DNA from 2 places in the Anaerotruncus sp. genome. Region 2 is predicted to be linked to the other one. Evidence: riboswitches for the same ligand, from Rfam matches in the RefSeq annotation. Region 2 holds a riboswitch; the other holds the start of a gene.
The links. A riboswitch is a leader RNA that binds a small molecule or an ion and turns the genes downstream of it on or off. The one in region 2 is predicted to bind cyclic di-GMP.
Positions count from the first base shown of each region.

Region 1: another riboswitch for cyclic di-GMP. It lies ahead of ACZO3G_RS09475 (hypothetical protein); the one in region 2 lies ahead of ACZO3G_RS05755 (ICP22 family protein).

Region 1 is NZ_DBMDHH010000030.1:22,424-33,216, forward strand. It holds gene ACZO3G_RS09435 (hypothetical protein) at 1-1,060, opposite strand, end outside; gene ACZO3G_RS09440 (YabP/YqfC family sporulation protein) at 1,166-1,465, shown strand; gene ACZO3G_RS09445 (sporulation protein YqfD) at 1,619-2,842, shown strand; gene ACZO3G_RS09450 (PhoH family protein) at 2,995-3,963, shown strand; gene ybeY (rRNA maturation RNase YbeY) at 3,960-4,472, shown strand; gene ACZO3G_RS09460 (diacylglycerol kinase family protein) at 4,462-4,941, shown strand; gene era (GTPase Era) at 5,022-5,927, shown strand; gene ACZO3G_RS09470 (Na/Pi cotransporter family protein) at 6,268-7,908, shown strand; cyclic di-GMP riboswitch class I at 8,070-8,151, shown strand; gene ACZO3G_RS09475 (hypothetical protein) at 8,310-10,793, shown strand, end outside.
Region 2 is NZ_DBMDHH010000014.1:10,934-21,726, forward strand. It holds gene ACZO3G_RS05755 (ICP22 family protein) at 1-2,656, opposite strand, end outside; cyclic di-GMP riboswitch class I at 2,767-2,849, opposite strand; gene ACZO3G_RS05760 (putative ABC transporter permease) at 3,097-3,627, shown strand; gene ACZO3G_RS05765 (M24 family metallopeptidase) at 3,704-4,843, opposite strand; gene ACZO3G_RS05770 (CoA-transferase subunit beta) at 4,872-5,756, opposite strand; gene ACZO3G_RS05775 (CoA transferase subunit A) at 5,758-6,714, opposite strand; gene ACZO3G_RS05780 (CaiB/BaiF CoA transferase family protein) at 6,725-7,825, opposite strand; gene ACZO3G_RS05785 (TRAP transporter permease) at 7,854-9,752, opposite strand; gene ACZO3G_RS05790 (TAXI family TRAP transporter solute-binding subunit) at 9,858-10,793, opposite strand, start outside.

The DNA of each region.
Region 1 (10,793 bases), on a different contig from region 2:
GGATCGAGCACATGCAGAGCAGGCAGAGGGCGGGCAGGACGGCGTGGGGATCGGCGCGCGGGACGGGGGAGGAGAGGGAGGCGGACGCCGCGAGGACGGCAGGGGGCAGCCACCGGGCGAAGAGGGCGGCGAAGAGGGTGGTGAGCCCGCCGTGAAGCAGCCGGGAGCGGTAAAACCGCCCGAACCGCACGCCGCAGCCGTCAAAAAAGCAGGAGCGCACCTGGAAGATGATGCTGAGGGAGGAAAAGGAGACGAGAAAGGCGCAGAGCAAAAAGCCCGCGCGCCCGCCCAGCGACGCGGCCGCGATGCAGCCGCCGGTGACTTCCAGCAGTCCGGCGAGCGCGGCGGTGAAGAAGGGCTCCCCCAGCGCGGGGAAGAGCTTCCCGAGCGCGCCCGCCAGCGCCCCGGTGAGCCCGACGGCGCGCAGCAGCGCGGTGACGGCGGAGAAGGCGACGACGAAGGCGCAGATCGAGAGGATGCCCGAGGCGGCGGAGCGCACGGCGTTCACGAAGGCGTCGCGGGAGCGTTCGGGCGCGCGGGCCGGCAGTCCGCCGGCCCGCGCGCCCCGGAAGGCGAGCGCGCCGACGGCGAGGGAGGAGAGCACCTGCGCGCCGAGCAGCGCGAGTCCGGCCGCGCGGCTGCCGAGCATCCCCGCGCCGACGGCGGAGATGAGAAAGGAGGGCCCGGCGTTCACGCAGCAGCAGAGGGCGCGCTCGGCGGTTTCCCGGTCGATCTCCCGGCGCGCGAGCATGTCGGAGAGCATCCGCGCGCCGACCGGGAAGCCGCCCACGAAGCTCATGAGCAGCACCGCGCCGAGGTTTTCCGGCATGCCGATCACCCGGCGGGTAAAGCCGCTCACCGCGCGGGAGAGCACCGCCCCCGCCTGCGTTGCGGCGATCAGCCCCGCGAGGATCATAAACGGGAAAAGGGAGGGGATGATGACCGCCGCGCAGCTCCCGAGCCCCGCGCGTACCCCCTCCGACACCTCCTTGGTCTTCCATAAAAGCCCGACGGCGGACGCCGCCGCGGACGCCGCCAACAGGTATTTTGCGCATTTCACGCGCCCACACCCCCGATTACATAAAAAACCGCTTTTTATAATATCTATGTACTGGTCCCCCGGCGGATGCACCCAAATTTGCCGCGGGGAGATGGGGGAAAATCGATGTTCGGAAGGAAGAAAGGGAAAAAGGAACGCTATTCGATCGCGGACGCGGTGTCCCGCACCCTCGAGCTGCCGGTCGACGTGCTCGAAGGGCTGCCGCAGCTGGAGCTGCTCGGCAACCGCGAAGCCTATATCGAGCACTGCCAGGGGGTGCTCGAATACAACGACCAGATCGTCCGGCTCAACACCGGGAGGATGATCCTCAAGTTCACCGGCCGCCGCCTGACCCTAAAATGCCTCAGCGGAGACAGCATGACGGTGCAGGGATATTTTACCGCGCTGGAGTTCTCCACGGTCTGAATCGTTTGACAGGCGGAGCCGGGAAGCCGGCGCTTCATACCGGACCCCGCCATTTCGCATACGGCATGTTGGAGAGGCGCGGCGGGCGGAGAACCCGCCGCAGCGGCCCCTCAGCTTGCCGAAATGATTTTCGACAAGCTGAGGGGTGGTTTTTTGCTGTTTATCCGGTTCCTGCGCTACCTGCGCGGGCATGTCAAATTTTTTGCGCGGTCGGGTTCCTTCGAGCGCCTCATCAACCTCTGCGCCCACCACCGGGTCCCCCTGTGGGACTGCCGGCGGGAGGAGGCGGGATATTCGGGCCGCACCACCGTGGACGGCTACCGGCGGATGCGCCCGCTCGCCCGCAAGGCGGGGGCGGTCACCCGCGTGAAGGAGCGTCACGGGCTGCCCTTCCTGCTGCGCCGCTACCGCCGCAGGATCGGCGTGGCCGCCGGCGCGGCGCTCTTCATCGCCTTCTTCGCCGTCACCCAGCAGTTCGTGTGGGTGGTCGAGGTACAGGGGAACGAGCGGGTGGACAGCCAGGTGCTGCTCCAGGCGCTCGAGGAGCTCGGAGTCAGGCGGGGCGTCCTCAAAAGCGGGCTCGACGCGCGGGAGATCCAGCTCGAGGTCCAGCTCAAGGTGGACGATCTCTCATGGGCGGCGCTCAACATCCGCGGCACCACCGCGACGCTGCTCGTGCGGGAACGCACCGTGCCGCCCCAGAAGATCGACACCAAAGTGCCCGCCAACGTCGTGGCGGCGCGGGACGGCCAGATCGTCAGCATGGCGGTCACGGACGGCCGGGCGGCCGTACAGAAGGGGGACGCCGTCCGGGAGGGGGAGATCCTCGTGAGCGGCGTCTTTGAGGACCGCTGGGGGCTCAACCACCTGCTGCGTGCCAACGCCAAGGTCATCGCGCGCGTCCCCGAGAGCCTCGCCGTCGAGGTGCCGCTCACCCAGTCGCGCGCGGTGCCGTCCGGGCGGGTGGTCAAGCGCCGCTACCTCGAGCTGCCGGGGGTGCGCCTGCCCCTCTTCCTCTATTCGGGGCTGGACGGGGAGTACAAGGTGGAGAAGGTGACCCGGCCGCCCGTCCTGTTCGGCGTGGAGATGCCCTTCCCGGTGACGCGCGAAACCTACATCTTCTACGAGACGGAGGAGGAGCGGATCAGCGCCGAAACGGCGCTGCGCATCGCCGAGCGGCAGCTCGCCGCGAAGGAGCGGGGCGCGTGGGCGTCCGGCACGGTGGTCAAGCGGGAGGTCTCGGCCAAAACGGAGGGCGGCAGGGTCGTGCTGACGGGGGAATACCTCGTGGAGATGGACATCGCCCGGCAGGTGGAAATCCCGGTGTTCGACCGCACAGGACAGGGGGAAAAGGCTCTGCGCGAGGGAGGCTACTAGGGATTTTGGCGCGTTTCCAAAGAAACTGGGAAAGTTTCACAAAATATTCATAAAGAACTGTGGAAACTGCTTGTTATTTGCGTGAAGATTTGCTATACTAAATCGTGGATGATTTTGGGGATTTCCAATAGAAAAAGGATGGAAAAAAACGAATGATCGAACAACTGGTGAATATCGACCGGATGGAGCACGCGCTGGCGCTGTTCGGGAGCTTCGATGAGAACGTCAGGCTCATCGAGCAGGAATACAGCGTCACGGTGACCTGCCGCGGCACCGAAATCAAGGTGTTCGGCGACGAGGAGGGCGTCTCCCTGGCGGTACGCGCCATCACCGGGCTGCTCTCCCTCATCAACAAGGGGGAGTCGCTCACCGAACAGAACATCCGCTATGTCATGGCGATGGTCAGCGAGGGGCGCGAGGACAAGGTCGCGGCGCTCGCGGACGACGTGGTGTGCATCACCACGACGGGCAAGCCGATCAAGGCCAAGACCCTCGGGCAGAAGCGGTACGTCGAGGCGATCCGCGACAACACGATCACCATCGGCGTCGGCCCCGCCGGCACCGGCAAGACCTACCTCGCCGTGGCCATGGCGGTGCGCGCCTTCCGCGCGCACGAGATCAACCGCATCATCCTGACGCGCCCCGCCGTCGAGGCGGGGGAGAAGCTCGGCTTTCTGCCGGGCGACCTCCAGAACAAGGTCGACCCCTACCTGCGTCCGCTTTACGACGCGCTTTTTGATATGCTCGGCGCCGAGAACTACCAGAAATATGTCGAGCGCCAGAACATCGAGGTCGCCCCGCTCGCCTACATGCGCGGGCGCACCCTCGACGACAGCTTCATCATCCTCGACGAGGCCCAGAACACCACGCCCGAGCAGATGAAGATGTTCCTCACCCGGCTGGGGTTCAATTCCAAAGCCATCATCACCGGGGACGTGACCCAGATCGACCTGCCGGACGCCAGGCGTTCGGGCCTTCTGGAAGCGGTCAAGGTGCTGAAGAACGTGGATGACATCGCCATCCTTCATTTCACCGAGAAAGACGTCGTGCGCCACCGCCTGGTACAGGCGATCATCAAGGCGTACGAGCGGTATTACGAGGAGGGTAAACGCAACAGATGACCGAAAGTATCAAGGTGCTCATCACCAACCGCCAGAAGGACGTGAAGATCCCCAGCGGCATCCGGCTGCTCATCCGCCGCTGCTGCCACGCGGTGCTGGCCGCCGAGCAGTTCGGCGACAGCGCGGAGGTCAGCGTCAGCTTCGTGAATAACGAACAGATCCGCCAGCTTAACAACGAGTTCCGCCAAAAGGACACGGCCACCGACGTGCTCTCCTTCCCGCTCGGGCAGGACGGCGTCTACGACCGCAACCTCGAGACGGGCGCGCTCCAGCTCGGCGATATCGTCATCTCGATCGAAAAGGCCGTCGAACAGGCCCGTATCTACGGCCACTCCCTCCAGCGGGAGATCGGCTTTCTGACCGTGCATTCGATGCTCCACCTGCTCGGCTACGACCACGAGTCGGGCGGGCTCGAGATGGTGCGGATGCGCGAGAAGGAGGAGAGCGTGCTCTCGAGCCTCGGATTGCAGCGGGACGGCAGCTATGTGCTGACCGAAGATGAAATCTAAGCTCGCCGCCCTCGCCCGCAGCTTTCGCTGGGCGGGCTGCGGCGTGCGCCACTGCGTTTTGCACGAGCGCAACTTCCGCATCCACCTGGCCGCCGCGCTCTTCGTGTTCTGGCTGGCCGGGGCGCTGCGCGTGGAGGCCGCGGGCTTCGGGCTGCTGTCCCTCGCGGCCGGCGGCGTGCTCGCCGCCGAGATGCTCAACACCGCCGTCGAGGCGGCCGTCGACCTCGCCAGCCCCGGCAGGCATCCGCTCGCGAAGCTCGCCAAGGACGTTTCGGCCGGCGCGGTGCTCGTCATGGCGCTCGCGAGCGTCGGGGTCGGGTTCGCCGTGCTCTGGCGCCCGGAGGGGCTGCTCGCGCTCTGGCGCGCGCTGCTCGCGCACTGGCAGCCGAAGGTGCTGCTCGTGATCTATCTTGCCCTCGCGGCCTGGTTTGTGTTCGGGTTCGGCGGGGAGAAACAGACGCCGGCGTAGACCGCCGGCGCATTTTTGCGCCGCGCCGTAAAGGGCGGAAAAACTGGACGCGCCCCACAGGGGCGGGGAGGAGAAGCATTTTGACCGAACCGGAATACAGCACCAAATCGGCGTTCGTCGCCATCGTCGGACGCCCCAACGTGGGAAAATCGAGCCTGCTCAACGCCCTGATCGGGGAGAAGGTGGCGATCGTCTCGGACAAGCCCCAGACCACCCGCACCCGCATCACCGGCGTGCTGACGAGGGGGGAGACCCAGTTTGTCTTCATTGACACGCCGGGGCTCCACAAGCCCCGCACGCGGCTGTCGGAATACATGGTGAAGCAGGTCAGCGACAGCGTCGCGGACGTGGACGTCGCCCTGCTCGTCGTCGAGCCGCAGGGGGAGATCGCCCCCGCCGAGCGAGACCTCATCGCCTCCTTCCGGGCGCAGCGGATTCCCGCGGTCCTCGTCGTCAACAAGATCGACACCCTCGCCAACAAGGAGAAGCTGATGCCCCGCATCCTCGCCTTTACAAAGGAGTACGAGTTTTCCGCCGTCGTGCCGATCTCCGCGCTCACCCGCGACGGGGTGGACGCGGTGCTCGGGGAGCTCGAGGCGTTCGCCGCGCCCTCCCCCTTCTTCTTCGACGCGGACACGCTGACCGACCAGCCCGAACGGGTGATCGTGGCCGAGATCGTGCGGGAAAAGCTCCTGCGCAACCTGCGCGACGAGATCCCGCACGGCACCGCCGTGTCGGTGGAATCGATGAAGGAGCGGGAGGGGCAGGACCTCGTCGACATCGAGGCGCAGATCTACTGCGAGCGGGAGAGCCACAAGGGGATGATCATCGGCAAGGGCGGCGAGATGCTCAAGCGGATCGCCACCCAGGCGCGGCAGGACATCGAACGGTTCCTCGGCTGCCGGGTCAACCTCAAATGCTGGGTCAAGGTGCGCGAGGACTGGCGCAACCGGGAGAACGTCATCCGGTCGCTCGGCTACAACTGAGCCGCGCGTCGGTTTGAAAAACGAACAGGAGGCCCCGCGGGGACGGACAACCGTCCCCGCGGGGCCTCTTTCGCCGCCGTGTAAAATCTGCGTAAAATTTGCGGCGGAACCCTTGTGCTCCCCGGCGCGATCTTTTATAATGGGTTGCGAATCGCGGTGAAAAGGGGGGGACGTTCCGCATGGAAGCGGCTGCGCCGTCCGGAGCATCCGCCCGGATACCGGGACTAAAGAGGCATGACCCGCGTCCGGCGCCGGACGCGCGCCATGCCTTTGGAATGTTTCATCCCCGCCCTGCCGGCGGATTCGGGAAGGAAGTAAAGAGAGAAGGAGCGTGCCGCGCGTGAAGGTGGCGGATATCCTGGGGCTTCTGGGAGGCCTGGCGCTGTTTTTATACGGGATGCAGATGATGAGCTCGGGGCTCGAGGCGGCGGCGGGCAACCGCATGAAGCGGATTTTGGAGCGGTTGACGAGCAACCGCCTGCTGGGGGTCGCGGTCGGCGCGGGCATCACGGCGGTGATCCAGTCCTCCTCCGCGACCACCGTCATGGTCGTGGGCTTTGTCAATTCGGGCATGATGACCCTGCGGCAGGCCGTGTGGATCATCATGGGGGCGAACGTCGGCACCACCATCACCGGCCAGCTCATCGCGCTCGATGTGGGCGCGCTGGCCCCGCTCTTCGCCTTCTGCGGCGTGACGCTGGTCGTGTTCATGAAGCGGGCGGTCTTTCACCACTACGGGCAGATCGTCGCGGGGCTGGGCATCCTCTTCATCGGGATGGAGATGATGAGCTCCTCCATGATGCCGCTGCGGGATTCGGAGGCGTTCGTCAGCCTCATGACCCGCTTTGGCAACCCGCTGCTGGGGATCCTGGCCGGGGCGCTTTTCACCGCCGTCATCCAATCCTCCTCAGCGTCGGTGGGGATCCTCCAGGCGCTGGCGGACAGCGGGCTCATCGGCCTGCCGAGCGCGGTTTACGTCCTCTTCGGCCAGAACATCGGCACCTGCATCACCGCGGTGCTGGCCTCGATCGGCACCGGGCGCAACGCGAAGCGCGCCACCGTCATCCACCTGCTCTTCAACCTGATCGGGACGAGCATCTTCACCGTGGTCTGCATGACGTTCCCGCTCACGCAGTTTATCGAGGCGCTGACCCCCGGCAGCCCGGCGGCCCAGATCGCCAACATGCACACCCTCTTCAACGTTGCGACCACCCTGCTCCTGCTCCCGCTGGGCACCTGGCTCGCGAAGCTCGCGGTGCGCATCCTGCCCGAGCACGTCTCGGAGGACGCCGCGCTGCAAAAGCTGCTCTACATCAAGCCGGTGGAGGCGTCGCCGGAATACCAGATGGGCAACTCCGCCATTGCGATCAACGGCGTCTGGCGGGAGCTCGGACGGATGGCCGACATGGCCCGCGGCAACGTGGAGCAGAGCTTCCTCGCCGTGCTGGACGGCGATTCCCGCCGGTTGGCGGAGGTCGAACGCACCGAGGAATACATCGACTACCTCAATAAGGAAATATCAAAGTACATCTCGCGCATCATCGTTTACGAGGCAAACGAGCGGGACTCGATGACGATCAGCGCCTTTTTCAAGATCAGCGGCAACCTCGAGCGGATCGGCGACCACGCCGTCAACATCTGCGAGTACACGAAGCTGCTGGAGGAAAAGCGGATTTCCTTTTCCGAGCAGGCGCGGGGCGAGATCGCACAGATGAGAGAGGTGAGCCTGCGAGCCATCGGCCTGCTTCGAGAGCTGGACGGCGTTTCCGTCGAACGCCTGTCCGAAATTTCCGCCTTTGAGCAGAAGATGGACGACATGACCCTCGCGTTCCGGCAGAACCAGATTCGGCGGATGCACGAGGGAGTCTGCTCGGACGAGGCGTGCATCCTCTATTCCGAGATGCTGACCGATTTCGAGCGGATCGGCGACCACATCCTCAACATTGGGCAGGAGCTCGCCTCGGCCGGTTTTCCGCGCTGAGAGGCGATCCATCCGTCCGGCTTTCCGCGTATGCGCGCGGAAAGCCGGTTTTTTATGTTTTAAACCACAAAAAAGGAGGCAATTTGCAAGTATTTCCACCAAATTTCAAAAAAATAACTGTACAAAGGTCATACTATATGTTATAGTATGGGTAACAAAAAATGAATATTTGGCAAAACTATTGAAAGATAGTGACGCAAAGCCATGGGTCTAAACCGTAGGGTATGACAGCCGGTTGCCGCACAGCCTCCCTAGGGGGGCTTTCTGTACGACTGCCGTCGAGGCGGTCGTATTCTTTTATTGGGAGAAAAAAACGGTCACACCGTCTCCCCCGGCCGCGGCCCAAAGAAATTCCGGACAGATCCGATTCGGACAAAGATATTTTTCTAGGAGGGCATATCATGAAAAAGAACTGGATTCGCTTGCTGACGATGTTGCTTGCGGCCATGCTCATCCTCACGATGAGCGGCGTTGTCAGCCTTGCGAACGACGACCAGCCCGTCACCGGTGACGGCGTATCGGATGTATCCGATACGATCAGTCCTGTGAAGACGGAAGAAGAGCCGTCCGTGGACGAGAGCTCCACAGGCGCGAGCTCAGAGGATGAAGGCTCCAAGGGCCCGAGTTCCGAGGACGTAAGCTCCGAGGGTTCGAGCTCCGAGGACGCAAGTTTCAAGGACGCAAGCTCCGAGGATTCGAGCTCCAAGGATGCAAGCTCCGAGGACATAAGCTCCGAGGAATGCACCTGCGGCGCCGCCGAGGGCGAGGTACATAAGGAGGGCTGCCCGCTCTACACGGAGCCCGAGGAGAAGCCCTCAGAGGCGGTCCAGGCGGTCATCGACATGATCGAGGCGCTCCCGGACGCCGGCACAGTCGCCAACTATGAGCCAGCGGTCGATCTTCCCGAGGACGACGAGGGATACAACGACGCCTATAATGAGGCGTATTCGGCGTACCTGGAGGAAGCGAAGGAGAATTACGCCGCCGCGCAGGAGGCGTACAACGCGCTGACCGACGAGGAAAAAGCGGAGATCCCGGAGGAACTGACCGGAAAACTGGCTGACTTTGCCGGTTTTATCGCCATGCTCGGGCAGGCGAACACGCTTGAATTGGACCCCGCCTTGGGCGACGGCAGTTGCGATGCGGTCGATATCTATATGGCGGCCACGGAAGAGGGTCTGGATAGCGCGAACCCGATAGAGACCAAGACAGAACCTTCCGCGAGTCATCCCATCACCAACAGCAGGACGTTTGATTTCCCGAATGACCTGCTGGGCGACAATGAATACCTGTACGTAAAAGTTGTAAAAAAGCAGGCGGATATCTACAACCACGACATTGGGAAAGTCGATATCGGATGGGAACCCAATGGGTTTACCTATGAAATCAATGGAATCGCCCCTGGCAATACGGTCAAAATCCCGGTGGAATACGTCAAAGGCGAATACGGGGACTACGATTACTTCCATTTCGACGTCCATTTTGCGGAACAGACGGTCGATGGTCAGAAGGTGCAGGCCCACAGCGTGTTTTACAAATCCCATCCGAACGTTTCCGGCGGTATCACTGCGGATACATTTGACGTAAAGAGCGTTATCGGGACTTATACGGCTAATGCCGGTAATGAACAGCTCGAGCTCGTGGTCGAAGAGGGCGAGGATGGAGTTCGCGCGACGCTGTCCGGGGAAGTCAATTCGCAGGGCGGCCCGGTGATCAACAAGGTCACGGTGGAACCGATTGAATTCGGCAGCGACGGGACGATCTTGGAACGTACGGTAAAAATGTCGTACAGTGTAAATTATTACTTCCACTTTGACGCGGAGGCGCGGACGCTGACGCTCAAGGAAGATGTGAAGTATCGTAAGGATGCCATTGAGACAAGCCAATACACGGATTTTTCGGGTTCTATCGCGGCGGGAACGGTGTTTACCCTGACTCGTGCTCCCGAAGTTGCGCGGATCGGAGACACTACGTACTCTAGCCTTGAGGAGGCCGTCACGGCTCTGAACGAAACAGCGGGCAGCGATCCGGTCACTCTCCAGTTTGCAGCAGGGACCTTCTCCCCGACCGCCAACGAGCAGCTGCGCATCACGCGTGCGAACGTCGTCCTCAAGGGCGCTGCGCAGGGAAAGACGACCATCGACACGACGGCTTATTCGGTCAGCGGACAGGCCGGGCTGTTGGTACAGGCCGACAACGTCACCGTTGAGGACCTGACGATTCAGTCTTCGGCGGGCGCAGGTGTGAGCGCACTCAAATTTACGGCCATCGGGGATGGAAAGACGCTTACGCAGTTGCAGGGCGGAGCGGTCAAAAACGTCACGATCTCGAGCGGCGGACACGCGCTCAACCTGCACGGCACGGCCAACATTTCGGTAGACGGACTCACGGTTACGAAGGCGGGCAAGTGCGCCATCGCCGTGGCGAGCACCACTGGCCTGACCATTTCCAACACTACGACCTGCGAGGAAGGCTGGGCCAGCATCGGGATCATGTATGCGGATGGGGCCGCATATAAAGTGCCGTCCGTTATAACGATCGGAAGTGGAAACAACTTCCAGAATAAGCTGATCTACTCCGAACGCCCATCGGCGGCAGCCGGCGGAGTGGATAAGCTCTCCGGACTGACCGGTTGGATGAAGACGACCTCGGAGAATGGCGCTTGGGCGCTGACGCCCGGCGTTGCTGTCGCGAAGATCGGGACTTCGGAATACGCGAGCCTTGCCGCGGCGATCACTGACGCCGTAAGCGGCGACACAATCACGCTTCTGGGGGACACAGCCGAGGATGTCGTCATCCCCGCCGGAAAGACGCTGACGCTCGACCTCGGCGGAAAAACGCTTACCAATGTGAGCAACCATACGATCATCAATAAGGGGAACCTG
Region 2 (10,793 bases):
GCCCCTCGGGCGCGGACCGGATCAGCCGCTCGACGGACGGCCAGATGGATTCCGCCGAGCCGGAGCCGGAGCCGGACGAATGATGCCCGGAGCCGCCGGACGGGCGGGACTCCTCCGATTCGGTGTAGGCCAGCACATAGAGGGAAAAGCGGTCGGTCAGGACGGTTACGGTTTTCGGGTCGTTGTCCGTATCCGGAAGCCGCGTGTAGGAAAGGCTTCCGTCCGGCTGCTCATGCGCGCGGATGACCGTGAACGTACGCTCATAGCCCGCCTGCGGGAGCAGGTCCTCCGGAAGCTCGATAACGAGCGGGATCGGCGCGATGGTTTCCGGGACGGCCTGCGGCGCCGCGTTGCCGACCTTTTTGAAGAGCTGGATGTCGAGGCTCGCGCCGATCGTCTCCCCCTGGAGGCTGCCCGCGAGTTCCGCCTCCACGTCGGCGGCCAGCGCGGTCTTTTCCACCTTGGGATAGATCTTCACCGTCGTGCCGTTCTGGACCTGCTCCTGCTCCCTATCGGTCAGGACGCTCGAGGCGATGTGGGAAGCCTGCTCCTGCGGCAGCTCCGTCTTCGGCGCGCCGTCGGCGATCTCCGAGTCGATGATCACATCCCCCGAGGCGAGGTTTCCGATCGTCCAGGCGGCCAGGTTTCCCTCCTGGGAAAAGCCGAGGTCGAATCCGCTGCCGGCAAACCACCCCGCGGGAACCGTTTCATTGTCGTCCGCCTCATAGGAGACGGCGACGTCCCCATTGTTCCAGCCGCTTCCGAGAAGTTCGAGGGAGACCGCGTCGTCGTCGGCTCCCGTCTTTGTGAAAAAGCCCTTCAGGTCGAGCCGGTCGGTCAAGCGGATCGTATCGAAATGCGCCACGCCGACGATCTGGCTGTTTCCTTCGTACAGGGTCAGCGACGCGCTTCCGGTCCCCGACGGGACAGGCATGTCTCCCCGCAGGTTTCCGCCGAGGATCATTTCAGCCTCGCTGTCCGAAACGGTGATGTCGCAGCGGTCCGTCACCGAGGCGTCGCCGCCCGTGCTGTCGGTCCCGCCGATCACGGTGCAGAAATATTCATTCTCCGGGAAAACCGCGGGATGATGATCCCCCTTCACGCGGTCCAGGGTCAGTTCGACGGAACCGACGGCCGCGTTCGCGCCGGCGCCCGCATCGCCCCCGCCATAGATGCCGCCCGGAATCAGGCAGTCCTCCAGGAGCATGGTCACGCTCCCCACCGACGCGTCGGAACCCGTCCCCGAGGCCGTTCCGCCGCCGTAAAACACCGCCGCGGCGGGACTTCCCCATTGGTCCGCGACCGGCGCTTTCGAGCCCGAAACGGTCAGCTCCACCCGGCCGATCGAGGCGTTGCCCCCGCCGCTGGCGTCGCCGCCGCCAAGCACATAGGCATAAAGATTGGGGCAGTCCTCGATCAGCGTCCGGGCCGTCCCCGATACGGAGGCGTCCCCCTTGCTGGCCTGCCCGCATTCGTAGCTCATCATCTCGGAGGTCCCGACCGTGCAGTCGATGCTTTCCGCCGTCGCGGAGGCGGATGCTCCGCTGGCGTAACCGCCGCTGTAGACCTCCCGCACGTCAAGGCCGGTGAGGCGCATGCTGATGGGGCCGTTCACGTCGGCCGCCGCCCCGCCCGACGTCGCGGTCGCGTAACCGCCTCCGCGTACACTGTAGGTCGCGCCCCCCTCCAGCACCTTCAGGGAGACGGCGCCGACCGAGGCGTCCGCTCGGTTTCCGCCGTTGGAATAGGCGTAACCGCCGCCATAGATATAGTGGCCCTTATTGGTAAAGCCTTCCCCCGGGAGAGAGCCGTAGGCCCGGCTTTCGGTGCGCGCGGTCCCCGCGACCCGGGCGCTGGCATCGCCGTTTTTGGCCTCCGCATAGCCGCCGCCGTAGGTTTTTACAAGGATTTCCCCGGCGGTCTCAATCTTTGTATCGCCGCTCACGTCGGCGGAATGGCTGCCGTCCGAATAACCGCCGCCATAGACGGCGCTCACCGGAACGCCGTCCAGCGTGACGCTGGTGTCCCCATCGACGTCGCGGTTCTTGCCGCCCCCGAAGACGGTTTTGCCTCCGGGAGAGGGAAGCTCCAGCTTCCCGTCCGTCCCGTAGAAGATGTAGCACGCGCCGTCCTCCTCGCCGATGATGATGGCGGCCCCGTTGGCGTAGACGCGGTTCCCGTCAATTTCCGGAACGGGACCGTCCTCCTCGGAAAGCGCGGCGACCGCGGCTTCCTCCTCCACGGGCTCCAGTCCGTCCTCATCCCCCGGCTGTTCCTCTCCGGGGAGCTCGTCCCCGGGAGTTTCCTCCGGCGGGTCCGTCCGCCCGCTTTCGTCCGGGACTTCCGGGTCCGTCACCGAGTCGGCGGGCCCGCCGTCTCCCGGCGTCTCTTCCCCGCCGTCCCCGGAATCCGCATCTCCCGGGAGTTCGGCGGGCGGGTCCTCTTCATCCGTTTCCGGTTCGCCGGGTTCTTCCGCGCCGCCCGTCTCCGGGACTTCCGTGGAAGGGGGCTCCGGGTCGGGGACCGGGTCCGCCTCCACGGTTTCACGCGGCTCTTCCCCGGGCTGCCCGTCCGCGGCGAACAGGGGGAGGCTGCCTCCCCACAGCAGAACGACTGCCGTAAGAAGCGCCAGAATCCCTTTCATCTTGGTTTTCATACAAACTACCCTCTCTAATAAAATACTGCAAAAAAAATACGCACCTCATTTTTCAATGATAAAATGCGCAGTCATACATAAGCAACGCCCCCGGGCTCCGGGAGCAGATGTGCTGCAACTGGCTGTCATCGCTTACGCATTAGACCCTATAGCTTTGCGTCCCTGCCTTTAGGCAGGTTTGCCCAATATGGAATTGTCACAAATTTTTTTGATGCTTCGAAATGATAAATTCTGTGTTACTTATAAATATATACCTTATTTTGCGGAATGTCAACGCGGTTTTTTATGAAAGATCTCCCAAATCGGCCGCCGGGCCCCAATTGGGAAAATTTCCTCCGCGGCTTCCCTTCCCGCCCGGAATCTGTCATAATGGGACTATCTTTCCGTGCTTCCGCCCCGCCCGCCGGGAGGGGCGGGAGCACGCAAAAAGGAGGGCCGGGATGCTGGTCAAAGCCGAACGGTATTTTCTCTGCTTCCTGTCATACTCCGTTCTCGGATGGCTGTACGAGGTATTTCTCGAGGTCGTCGTATACCGGTGGGGCTTCTCCAACCGGGGCGTCCTCTTCGGGCCCTACTGCCCGATCTACGGGGTGGGCGCCCTGGTGCTGGTCCTCTCCCTGCGAAGGCTGCGGGATCGCGACATCCGCATCGGGAAGCTGCCGGTCACGCCCCTGCTCGTCTTCGCGTCGGCCGGGGCCATCGCGACGGTGATCGAGCTCATCGGCAGCTACGTCATGGAATTCACGACGGGCGGCTGGATGTGGGACTACCGCGCGTACCCGCTGAATTTTCAGGGGCGGATCGCGCTCAATCCGAGCGTCCGGTTTGGGCTCGGCGGCCTCGTTATCCTCTACCTTCTCCAACCGTTGCTGGAGCGCGCGGCGCGCAGGCTGCCCGGCAGGGCCCTCGCCCTCCTGAGCGGTTCCCTCGCGGGGCTGATGCTTTTGGACGCCGCCGTGACCTTCTTTTGAGGCGGATTCCGGAAGGCGCAGTGAGGGACGCGGCCGGTGCAAATAAAAAAGAGCCGGTGGAACCGGCTCTTTTTTCTTATTTGATCGGGATGCAGACGAGTCCCAGCGGGAATTTGGTGAGCAGCTCGAGCTTCCTCTCCTTGACGCAGACGATATACTCGAGCGTAAAGGCGAAGTCCTCGTTGAGGTCGTAGATGTGGGAGTTGACGGAGATGAGCGTGTTGGGCTTCAGGATCACATCCTCGTCGTCCATGAAGTAGGGCGGCAGGTGGCCCGTACCGATGCCGTGTCCGAGGGGCACCGAACCGTTGTCCGGGTATCCCGCCTGCGCCAGCCGGTCGTGGTACCAGTGCTCGATCTCCTTAGTGGAGGCCCCCGGCACCAGCTTGGCGTTCAACTCGGGGATGATCCCCTCGATGGTATCGGTCATCTTGCGGAACTCCCTGCTCGGCTCGCCGAAGCACCAGGTGCGGAAGGTGTCGGTGCGGTACTCGTGCCAGACGGGATGAAAGTCGGTGTAGAAAACGTCGTTCCGGCGCAGGATCTTCCCCGAGGGCAGGTGGTCGCCGCCGCCGATGCGGGCGCCGAAGTTGCACTGGTTGGGGGTGTAATACCAGGTGGCGCCCAGGCGGCGCATCTCCTGCTCGCAGTGCCCCATCAGCTCCGCCTCGGTGATACCGACGCGCGCGTACTCAATGATCTTCTGCTGCGCGGCGTCGCCCATCGCGCAGACCCGGCGGGTGATCTCCAGCTCCTCCTCGTCCTTGATCATCATGATGTCGTTGATCATCTTTTCCCCGTCGACAATGGTGGCTCTGGGGAACTCCGTCTCGAGGTCGTGGTAGAGGCGGTAGGGGATGGAGGGCAGCTCCACGGCGATGGTGGCCTGCTCGCAGTCGTGCTCGTGGAGGATCTGGTTGGCGACCTCGAGGAAGGAGACCGGCTCCATGCCCGAATAGGGCGATTTCCAGAAGCGGATGTCCTTGATGTAGCCCTCATATTTGAGCCTGCGCCACTCCGCGATCGCCACCAGCAGGGTGGGCTCCTGGTCGGCCCAGACGAAGATGCAGTTCCCGAGGTTGAAGTCGTTGTGGAAGTTGCCCGACACATAGGAGTACTTCTGCTGGTGGGTGAGGATCATCACGTCGATGCCGCGTTTGCGCAGCTCCGCGCGCACCTTCTCGGCATTCCGCCGGAAGAACGAGTAATTCATCATGCTGTCACAGCTCCTTTTCCAATCCGTTTCAGTCGTACCGCTTGACAAACCGGCCCATCGGCTCGAACGAGTCGAGCATGTTCTGTAAGAACACCCCGAAATTCCCCTGCTCCCCCTCCTTGAGGATCTTTTTGCCGCTGCCGACATACATGCCCGAGGGGTCGAGCAGGCGCAGAATCTCAATCTCCTCCTCGGTGGGCGGCTCGGTCTCGCGGACGTCCGAAGAAACCTTCAGGTCCCAGGGCACCATCTCCCGGATCTCCTCCACCGACACGCCGGGATGATAGGTGGCGAGGTACATCTCCTTCGTCTCCGGGTCGAAACGGAAGGTCCCCTCGGCGGAGATGACGATCTCCGGCCCGCCGCCGGGCATCCCGTATTTTTCCCGGCACCCCGGCCCGTCAAGGTAGCCCGGCGAGGTGATGTAATCGACCTTCTCCACAAAGCAGCGCCTGGTGCTGCGCATGATGATGATCGTGCGTTTTGCGCTGGTGGCGATGTCGTTCGCCCCGCCCGAGCCGGGCAGCATGGTTTTGAGGCCGCCTGTCTCGCGGTCGAGGATCATCGTGGAGTTCACGTTGCCGTACCGGTCCACCTGCGCGCCGCCGATCACCCCAAGGTCGAGGCGGCCGTTCTGCATGTCGTTCATGATCACCTGCGAGCCGGGCAGCGCCACCGCCCGCTCGTTGACCGTGGTGTCGGTCACGCTGAACATCAGGCGGCGGGGGTTGGGATTCACGGTGCCCCACTCGGTGGTGACGACGATGTTTTTGGCGTGGGTGATCCCCGCGAGGCTCGCCGCCAGCGTCGGGATGCCGACCCCGGCGATCAGGGTCTCATAGTCGTGGATCACCTTTGCGGTGGTGACGACGAGCAGCTCGTTGAGGGTATAATCCTTCGCGTACTTTTTCACGCTACCGCACCTCCCCATATGCCAAAAACCGCTTTTCGGCGTGGTAGAGCTTCCACAGCCGCTCGTATCCGACCGTCCGGCAGTAGCCGTCCCAGTCCTCCACGCCGAAGATGTACTTGTCGCACCACTCCCGGAAGCCCTCCTCCGTCCGCCACTTTTCCAGCGTGTAGGCGCCGAAGGGGAAATCGTTGTGGTAATAGTAGTTGGAGGCGAACCAGTGCGCGCCGAAGGGTGCCTCGACGACCGCGTCCACGTTGTACTGCGGGATGATCGTCTGGTTGGGGGTGCGCCGGATCTCATCCGTGGTGACCAGCTCCTCGCAGCTCGCGATCACGTATTTCGCGCTGCGCACGAAGATGTCCGTGTTCCCGAAATGCCCGAAGAACTGTAAATTCCCCAGTTTGTCGGCCCGGTGCACATGGATGATGCACACGTCCGGCCGGGCGGCCGGGACCAGCGCGACGGGGGTTCCGCCGCCGTAGGGGTCGTCGATCACCCTGATGCGGGGGTTCTGCTCCGCGATGCTCGAGCCGATCATCGAGCGGGTCGGCAGGAAGGGCACGTTCATCGAACCGGCCAGCGCCATCAGCGCGATGCCGTAGTTGCTGTAGAACTCCATCTCGACCTCGCGGGGAATCTTCTGCTCCGCAGCGCGGCGGAAGACATAGTTGTTCCCCGCGTTGCCGCCTCCGCAGTAGGCGGTGATGATCCTTTTGACCCGCCCGAGCCCGAGCAGCGGGGCGGTGAGGCCGCTGTCGCTGTCGAGCAGCAGGGTCAGATCGGTCATCCCCTGCCGCGCGATCTCGTGCACGAGCGCGACCGAGCTGTGCTGCAGGCCGCTGAGCATCATGTCCCCGTCCCGCACGAACCGGCTGACCGCCTCCTTGGCGGTCATCACCTTGTCCCGGGACTTTTTATTTTCCACTCTGGGTGGCAGGTTGCTTTGCATCTCCCTCATATCCCTCCGATCACAGGCCGGGCCCGCCGAGGATCCCGCCGTTGTCCGCGCCGAGTTCGGGCGCGGGGCCCGGCTCCCTGAGCTCGAGTCCCTCGAACTTCACCGGGAACGCGACGAGCGGCTGCCCGTTCACCCGTTTTATCATCCCGCGGCTGACAAACTGCGGGTCGTTTTCCAGTTCCTCGATCCTGTTGACAGGCGTGACAGGTACGTCCGCCTCCCGCAGGATCTTCATCCATTCGTCCCGGTCCCTGAGCAGGAACTTTTCGTCGAGGCGCGGGTTGATCTCCGCGCGGTATTTCATCCGGTCGAACCAGCCGAGGTATTTCGGGTCCCTTCCGAGCTCCGGGTCGCCGAGCGCGTCGCACAGCCGCTGCCAGAAGTTGAGCTCCAGGCAGCCGACCGAGACGTATTTTCCGTCCCGGGTCCGGTAGGCGCCAAAGCCGCTGCGCCCCATCATGGTTCCCTTGGGCGGCATCCCCCGGTCGAAATACTCCAGGATGCGCGGCCCCATGAACGCCAGCACGCAGTCGGTCATCGACACGTCAAGGTAGGCCCCCTTCCCCGTGCGGCCGCGGTTGATGATGGCCGCGAGGACCGAGACCGCCGCGTACATGGCGGAGGTCAAATCCGCCACCTGCACGCCGCCGCCGGCGACCGGCGGCCCGTCCGGGTCCCCGGAGATGCTCAGCGCCCCGGCGATCGAGAGGTAGTTGACGTCGTGTCCCGCCAGATCGCGGTTGGGGCCGGTCTGGCCGAAGCCGGAGATCGAGCAGTAGACGACGCGGTCGTTGAGCGCCCGCACCGCCTCCCAGCCGAAGCCGAGCCGATCGAGCACGCCCGGGCGGAAGCCCTCCATCAGCACGTCGCAGTCCAGAACCAGCTTCCTGAGCGCCTCCTTCCCCCCGTCGCTCTTGAGGTCCAGCGCGACGCTCTTTTTATTGCGCCCCGCCGAGGCGAACATCCCGCCCTGGTACCGCGCGGGGTCCCCCTTGGGCGGGCGCTCCACCTTGATCACCTCCGCGCCAAAGTCCGAAAGGATCATCGAGCAGAACGGCCCGGGCAGGAAGTTGGTCAAATCTACTACGCGGACGCCTTCCAATGGCAGCAATAGACTCACTCCTATCTTCCCCGCCGCGCTACGCGGCGGGCACCTTTGGTTTTCGTTTGTACTGCGACCAGTTGATCGCGGAGATCACGGCGATGATCGCCAGCCCGACCAGGTCGCTGCCGATGCCGGGCTTGATGAGCACCAGCGCGGCAACGAGCGACATCGCCCGCAGGAACCAGTTGAGCTTCCCGAATTGATAGCCGGTCAGCCCGGCCGAAAGCGCGAAGGTCCCGAGCATGGCGGTGACGAACGCCAGCAGGATCTCTCCCGCCGAGCCGATCATCAACAGCGGCGTGCCGTAGACGAACATGAAGGGCACGATGAAGCCGCATGCCCCCACCCGCGTGGCCTGGAAGCCGGTGCGCATCGGATCGGAGCCCGCGATGCTCGCGCCCGCGTAGGCCGCCATCGCGACCGGCGGGGTGATGTTGGAGAGGCAGGCGAAGTAGAAGGCGAACATGTGCGCCGCGATGGCCGGCACGCCCATCTGTACCATGGCGGGCGCGATGAGGACCACCACGATGATATAGCAGGCGGAGGTCGGCAGGCCCATGCCCATGATGATCGAGGCGATCATGGTGAGGACCATCAGGATCGGCAGGCTGCCGTGCGACAGCTCGACCAGCATGCCCGTAAGCATCATGCCGAGCCCGGTGCGCATCAGGATGCCGATGACGATGCCCGCGCAGGCGCAGACCGCCGCGACCTCGAGCCCGCCGATCGCGCCCTCGATCATCGCGGAGACGAATTTGCGCAGGTTAATGCGGGTATGCTTGCGCAGCGCCGCCACCAGCACGACCAGCACGATGGTGAAGAAGGCGGATTTCTGCGCCGAGTAGCCGACCACACCGAGCAGGTAGATGAGCACGATGACCGGAATCACGAGGTGCCCGCTGCGCTTCATGATCTCGCCCGCCTTGGGCAGCTCGCTCTTCGGCATGCCCTTGAGCCCCGTCTTGGCGGCTTCCAGGTCGACCATGAAGAAGACCGCCGCGTAATAGAGCACGGCGGGGATGATCGCCGCCTTGACGACGTTCCAATAGGGGATCCGCAGGAAATCCGCCATGATGAACGCGGCCGCCCCCATGATCGGCGGCATGATCTGCCCGCCGGTGGAGGAGACCGCCTCCACCGCGCCCGCTACCTCGGGCCGGTAGCCGGTCTTTTTCATCATCGGGATCGTAAAGGTCCCGGTGGTGACCACGTTGGCGACCGCGCTGCCGCTGACGCAGCCCATGAGGCCGCTGGAGATGACCGCCGCCTTGGCGGGGCCGCCGCGCATGCCTCCGAAGGCCGCGTCGGCGATGTCGATAAAGAATTCTCCCGCGCCGGATACGCGCAGGAAGGCGCCGAAGAGGACGAACACCATGATAAAGTCGGCCGCGACCTGTAGGGGCGTGCCGAAGATGCCCTCTTCAGAGAGGTAGATGCTCGAAATGAACGCGCCCGGGTCCAGCCCGCGGTGCATGAGCACCCCCGGCATATAGGGGCCCGCAAAGCCGTAGATCACCAGGACGCCCACCAGGATCGGCAGCGTCCAGCCGACCTTCCGGCGGGCCGCCTCGATGACCAGAAGGGCCGCACAGACGCCCATCACCATATCAACCGCGTTGGGATTGCCGACGCGCCAGGCGATCGCCTTCTGGACCTTGATGACGTAAACAAAGACTACGACCGCGAGGATCGCGAACCCCGCGTCCAAAACAAGGGAAAGCCGCGGGTGCTTTTGGCTGGAGGGCTTGATCAAAAAGATCATCGGCAGCGCGAACGCCATCAGGGTCGCCCGCTGGGCAATGTTGGGCAGCGACCCCGAAAACGCGGTGTAAAGGAAGAAACAGGAACAGCAAAACGCAATGACCGCGATGATCTTCCCCCTGGTCCCTTTGAGCTTCTGCCCCTCCAGTACTTCTGTCAGCCAGTTCAGCATACTCATCCCTTTCTATTCAGTCTCCGGGTTTCCCTCCGCCGGCCGGCGGAGGATTGCCGGCCGGCGGAGACGGGGCCTCTTACGGTTCCCGCTGACGACCAGCGTTTATGGCAAGATGCTGATATCGAACCCGGCCTCCTTGTAGTAGCGCTCGGCGCCCGGGTGCAGCGGGAACGGGCAGTTGACCGCGGCGGTCTTTTCGTTGGTGTCCTTCCAGGCCGCGTGGATCGCGTCCAGTTCGTCCTTATGCTCGAACATGGATTTGGTGATATTGTAGACGAGCTCCTCGTCCATCGTATCCTTTACCATGAAGACGCAGCCGATGACCAGGGTGTTGACCGGCTCCTTCAGGCTGTCCACATAGCCCGCCGGAATCTGGCCGATCGTGTAGCAGGGGCTCTCCGCGTTGACCTCCTTGAGTTTCTCCATGTCCATGTCGATAAACCGGATCTTTTCGGTCGTGTCCAGCTCGATCAGACCGGGGGCCGCGCCGCCCTGCGGGAAGGTCATCATGAACGCGTCGATGTTGCCGTCCTTGAGCGCCTCCGTCTGCTGGGAGATGCCGCCCTGGTACTGGTCGACGTCCTTTTCAATGTCGATGCCGTGCGCCTTGAGGATCGCGACCGCGATTGTGTAGGCGCTGCTCCCCTGCACGCCGACCCCGAGTTTTTTCCCCTTCAGGTCCTCGATGCTGTGGACCGGGGAGCCGTCCTTGACGAGGATGCAGATGATGTTGTTGCTGAACATGGTGAGGGTGCGCAGGCTCTCATCCTTTTCCAGACCGGCCAGGCCGTGGTACTGCTGGTAGGGGATGTCCGCGGTCGCCATGCCGATCTCCATCTTTCCGCTGCGCACGAGGGTCAGGTTTTCAATGGTGGCCGCCGAAGGAGTCGCGCTTGCCTTTGCATTGGGAACATAGCTTGAAATCACGTTGGCCAGCGCGCCGCCCATCGGGTACCAGGCCCCGCCCACCGTCGAAGTCCCGATGGTGAGCAGCTGGGTCCCCGCGGGAGCCGCCGCTTCCTGGGAAGCGCCCGGGGC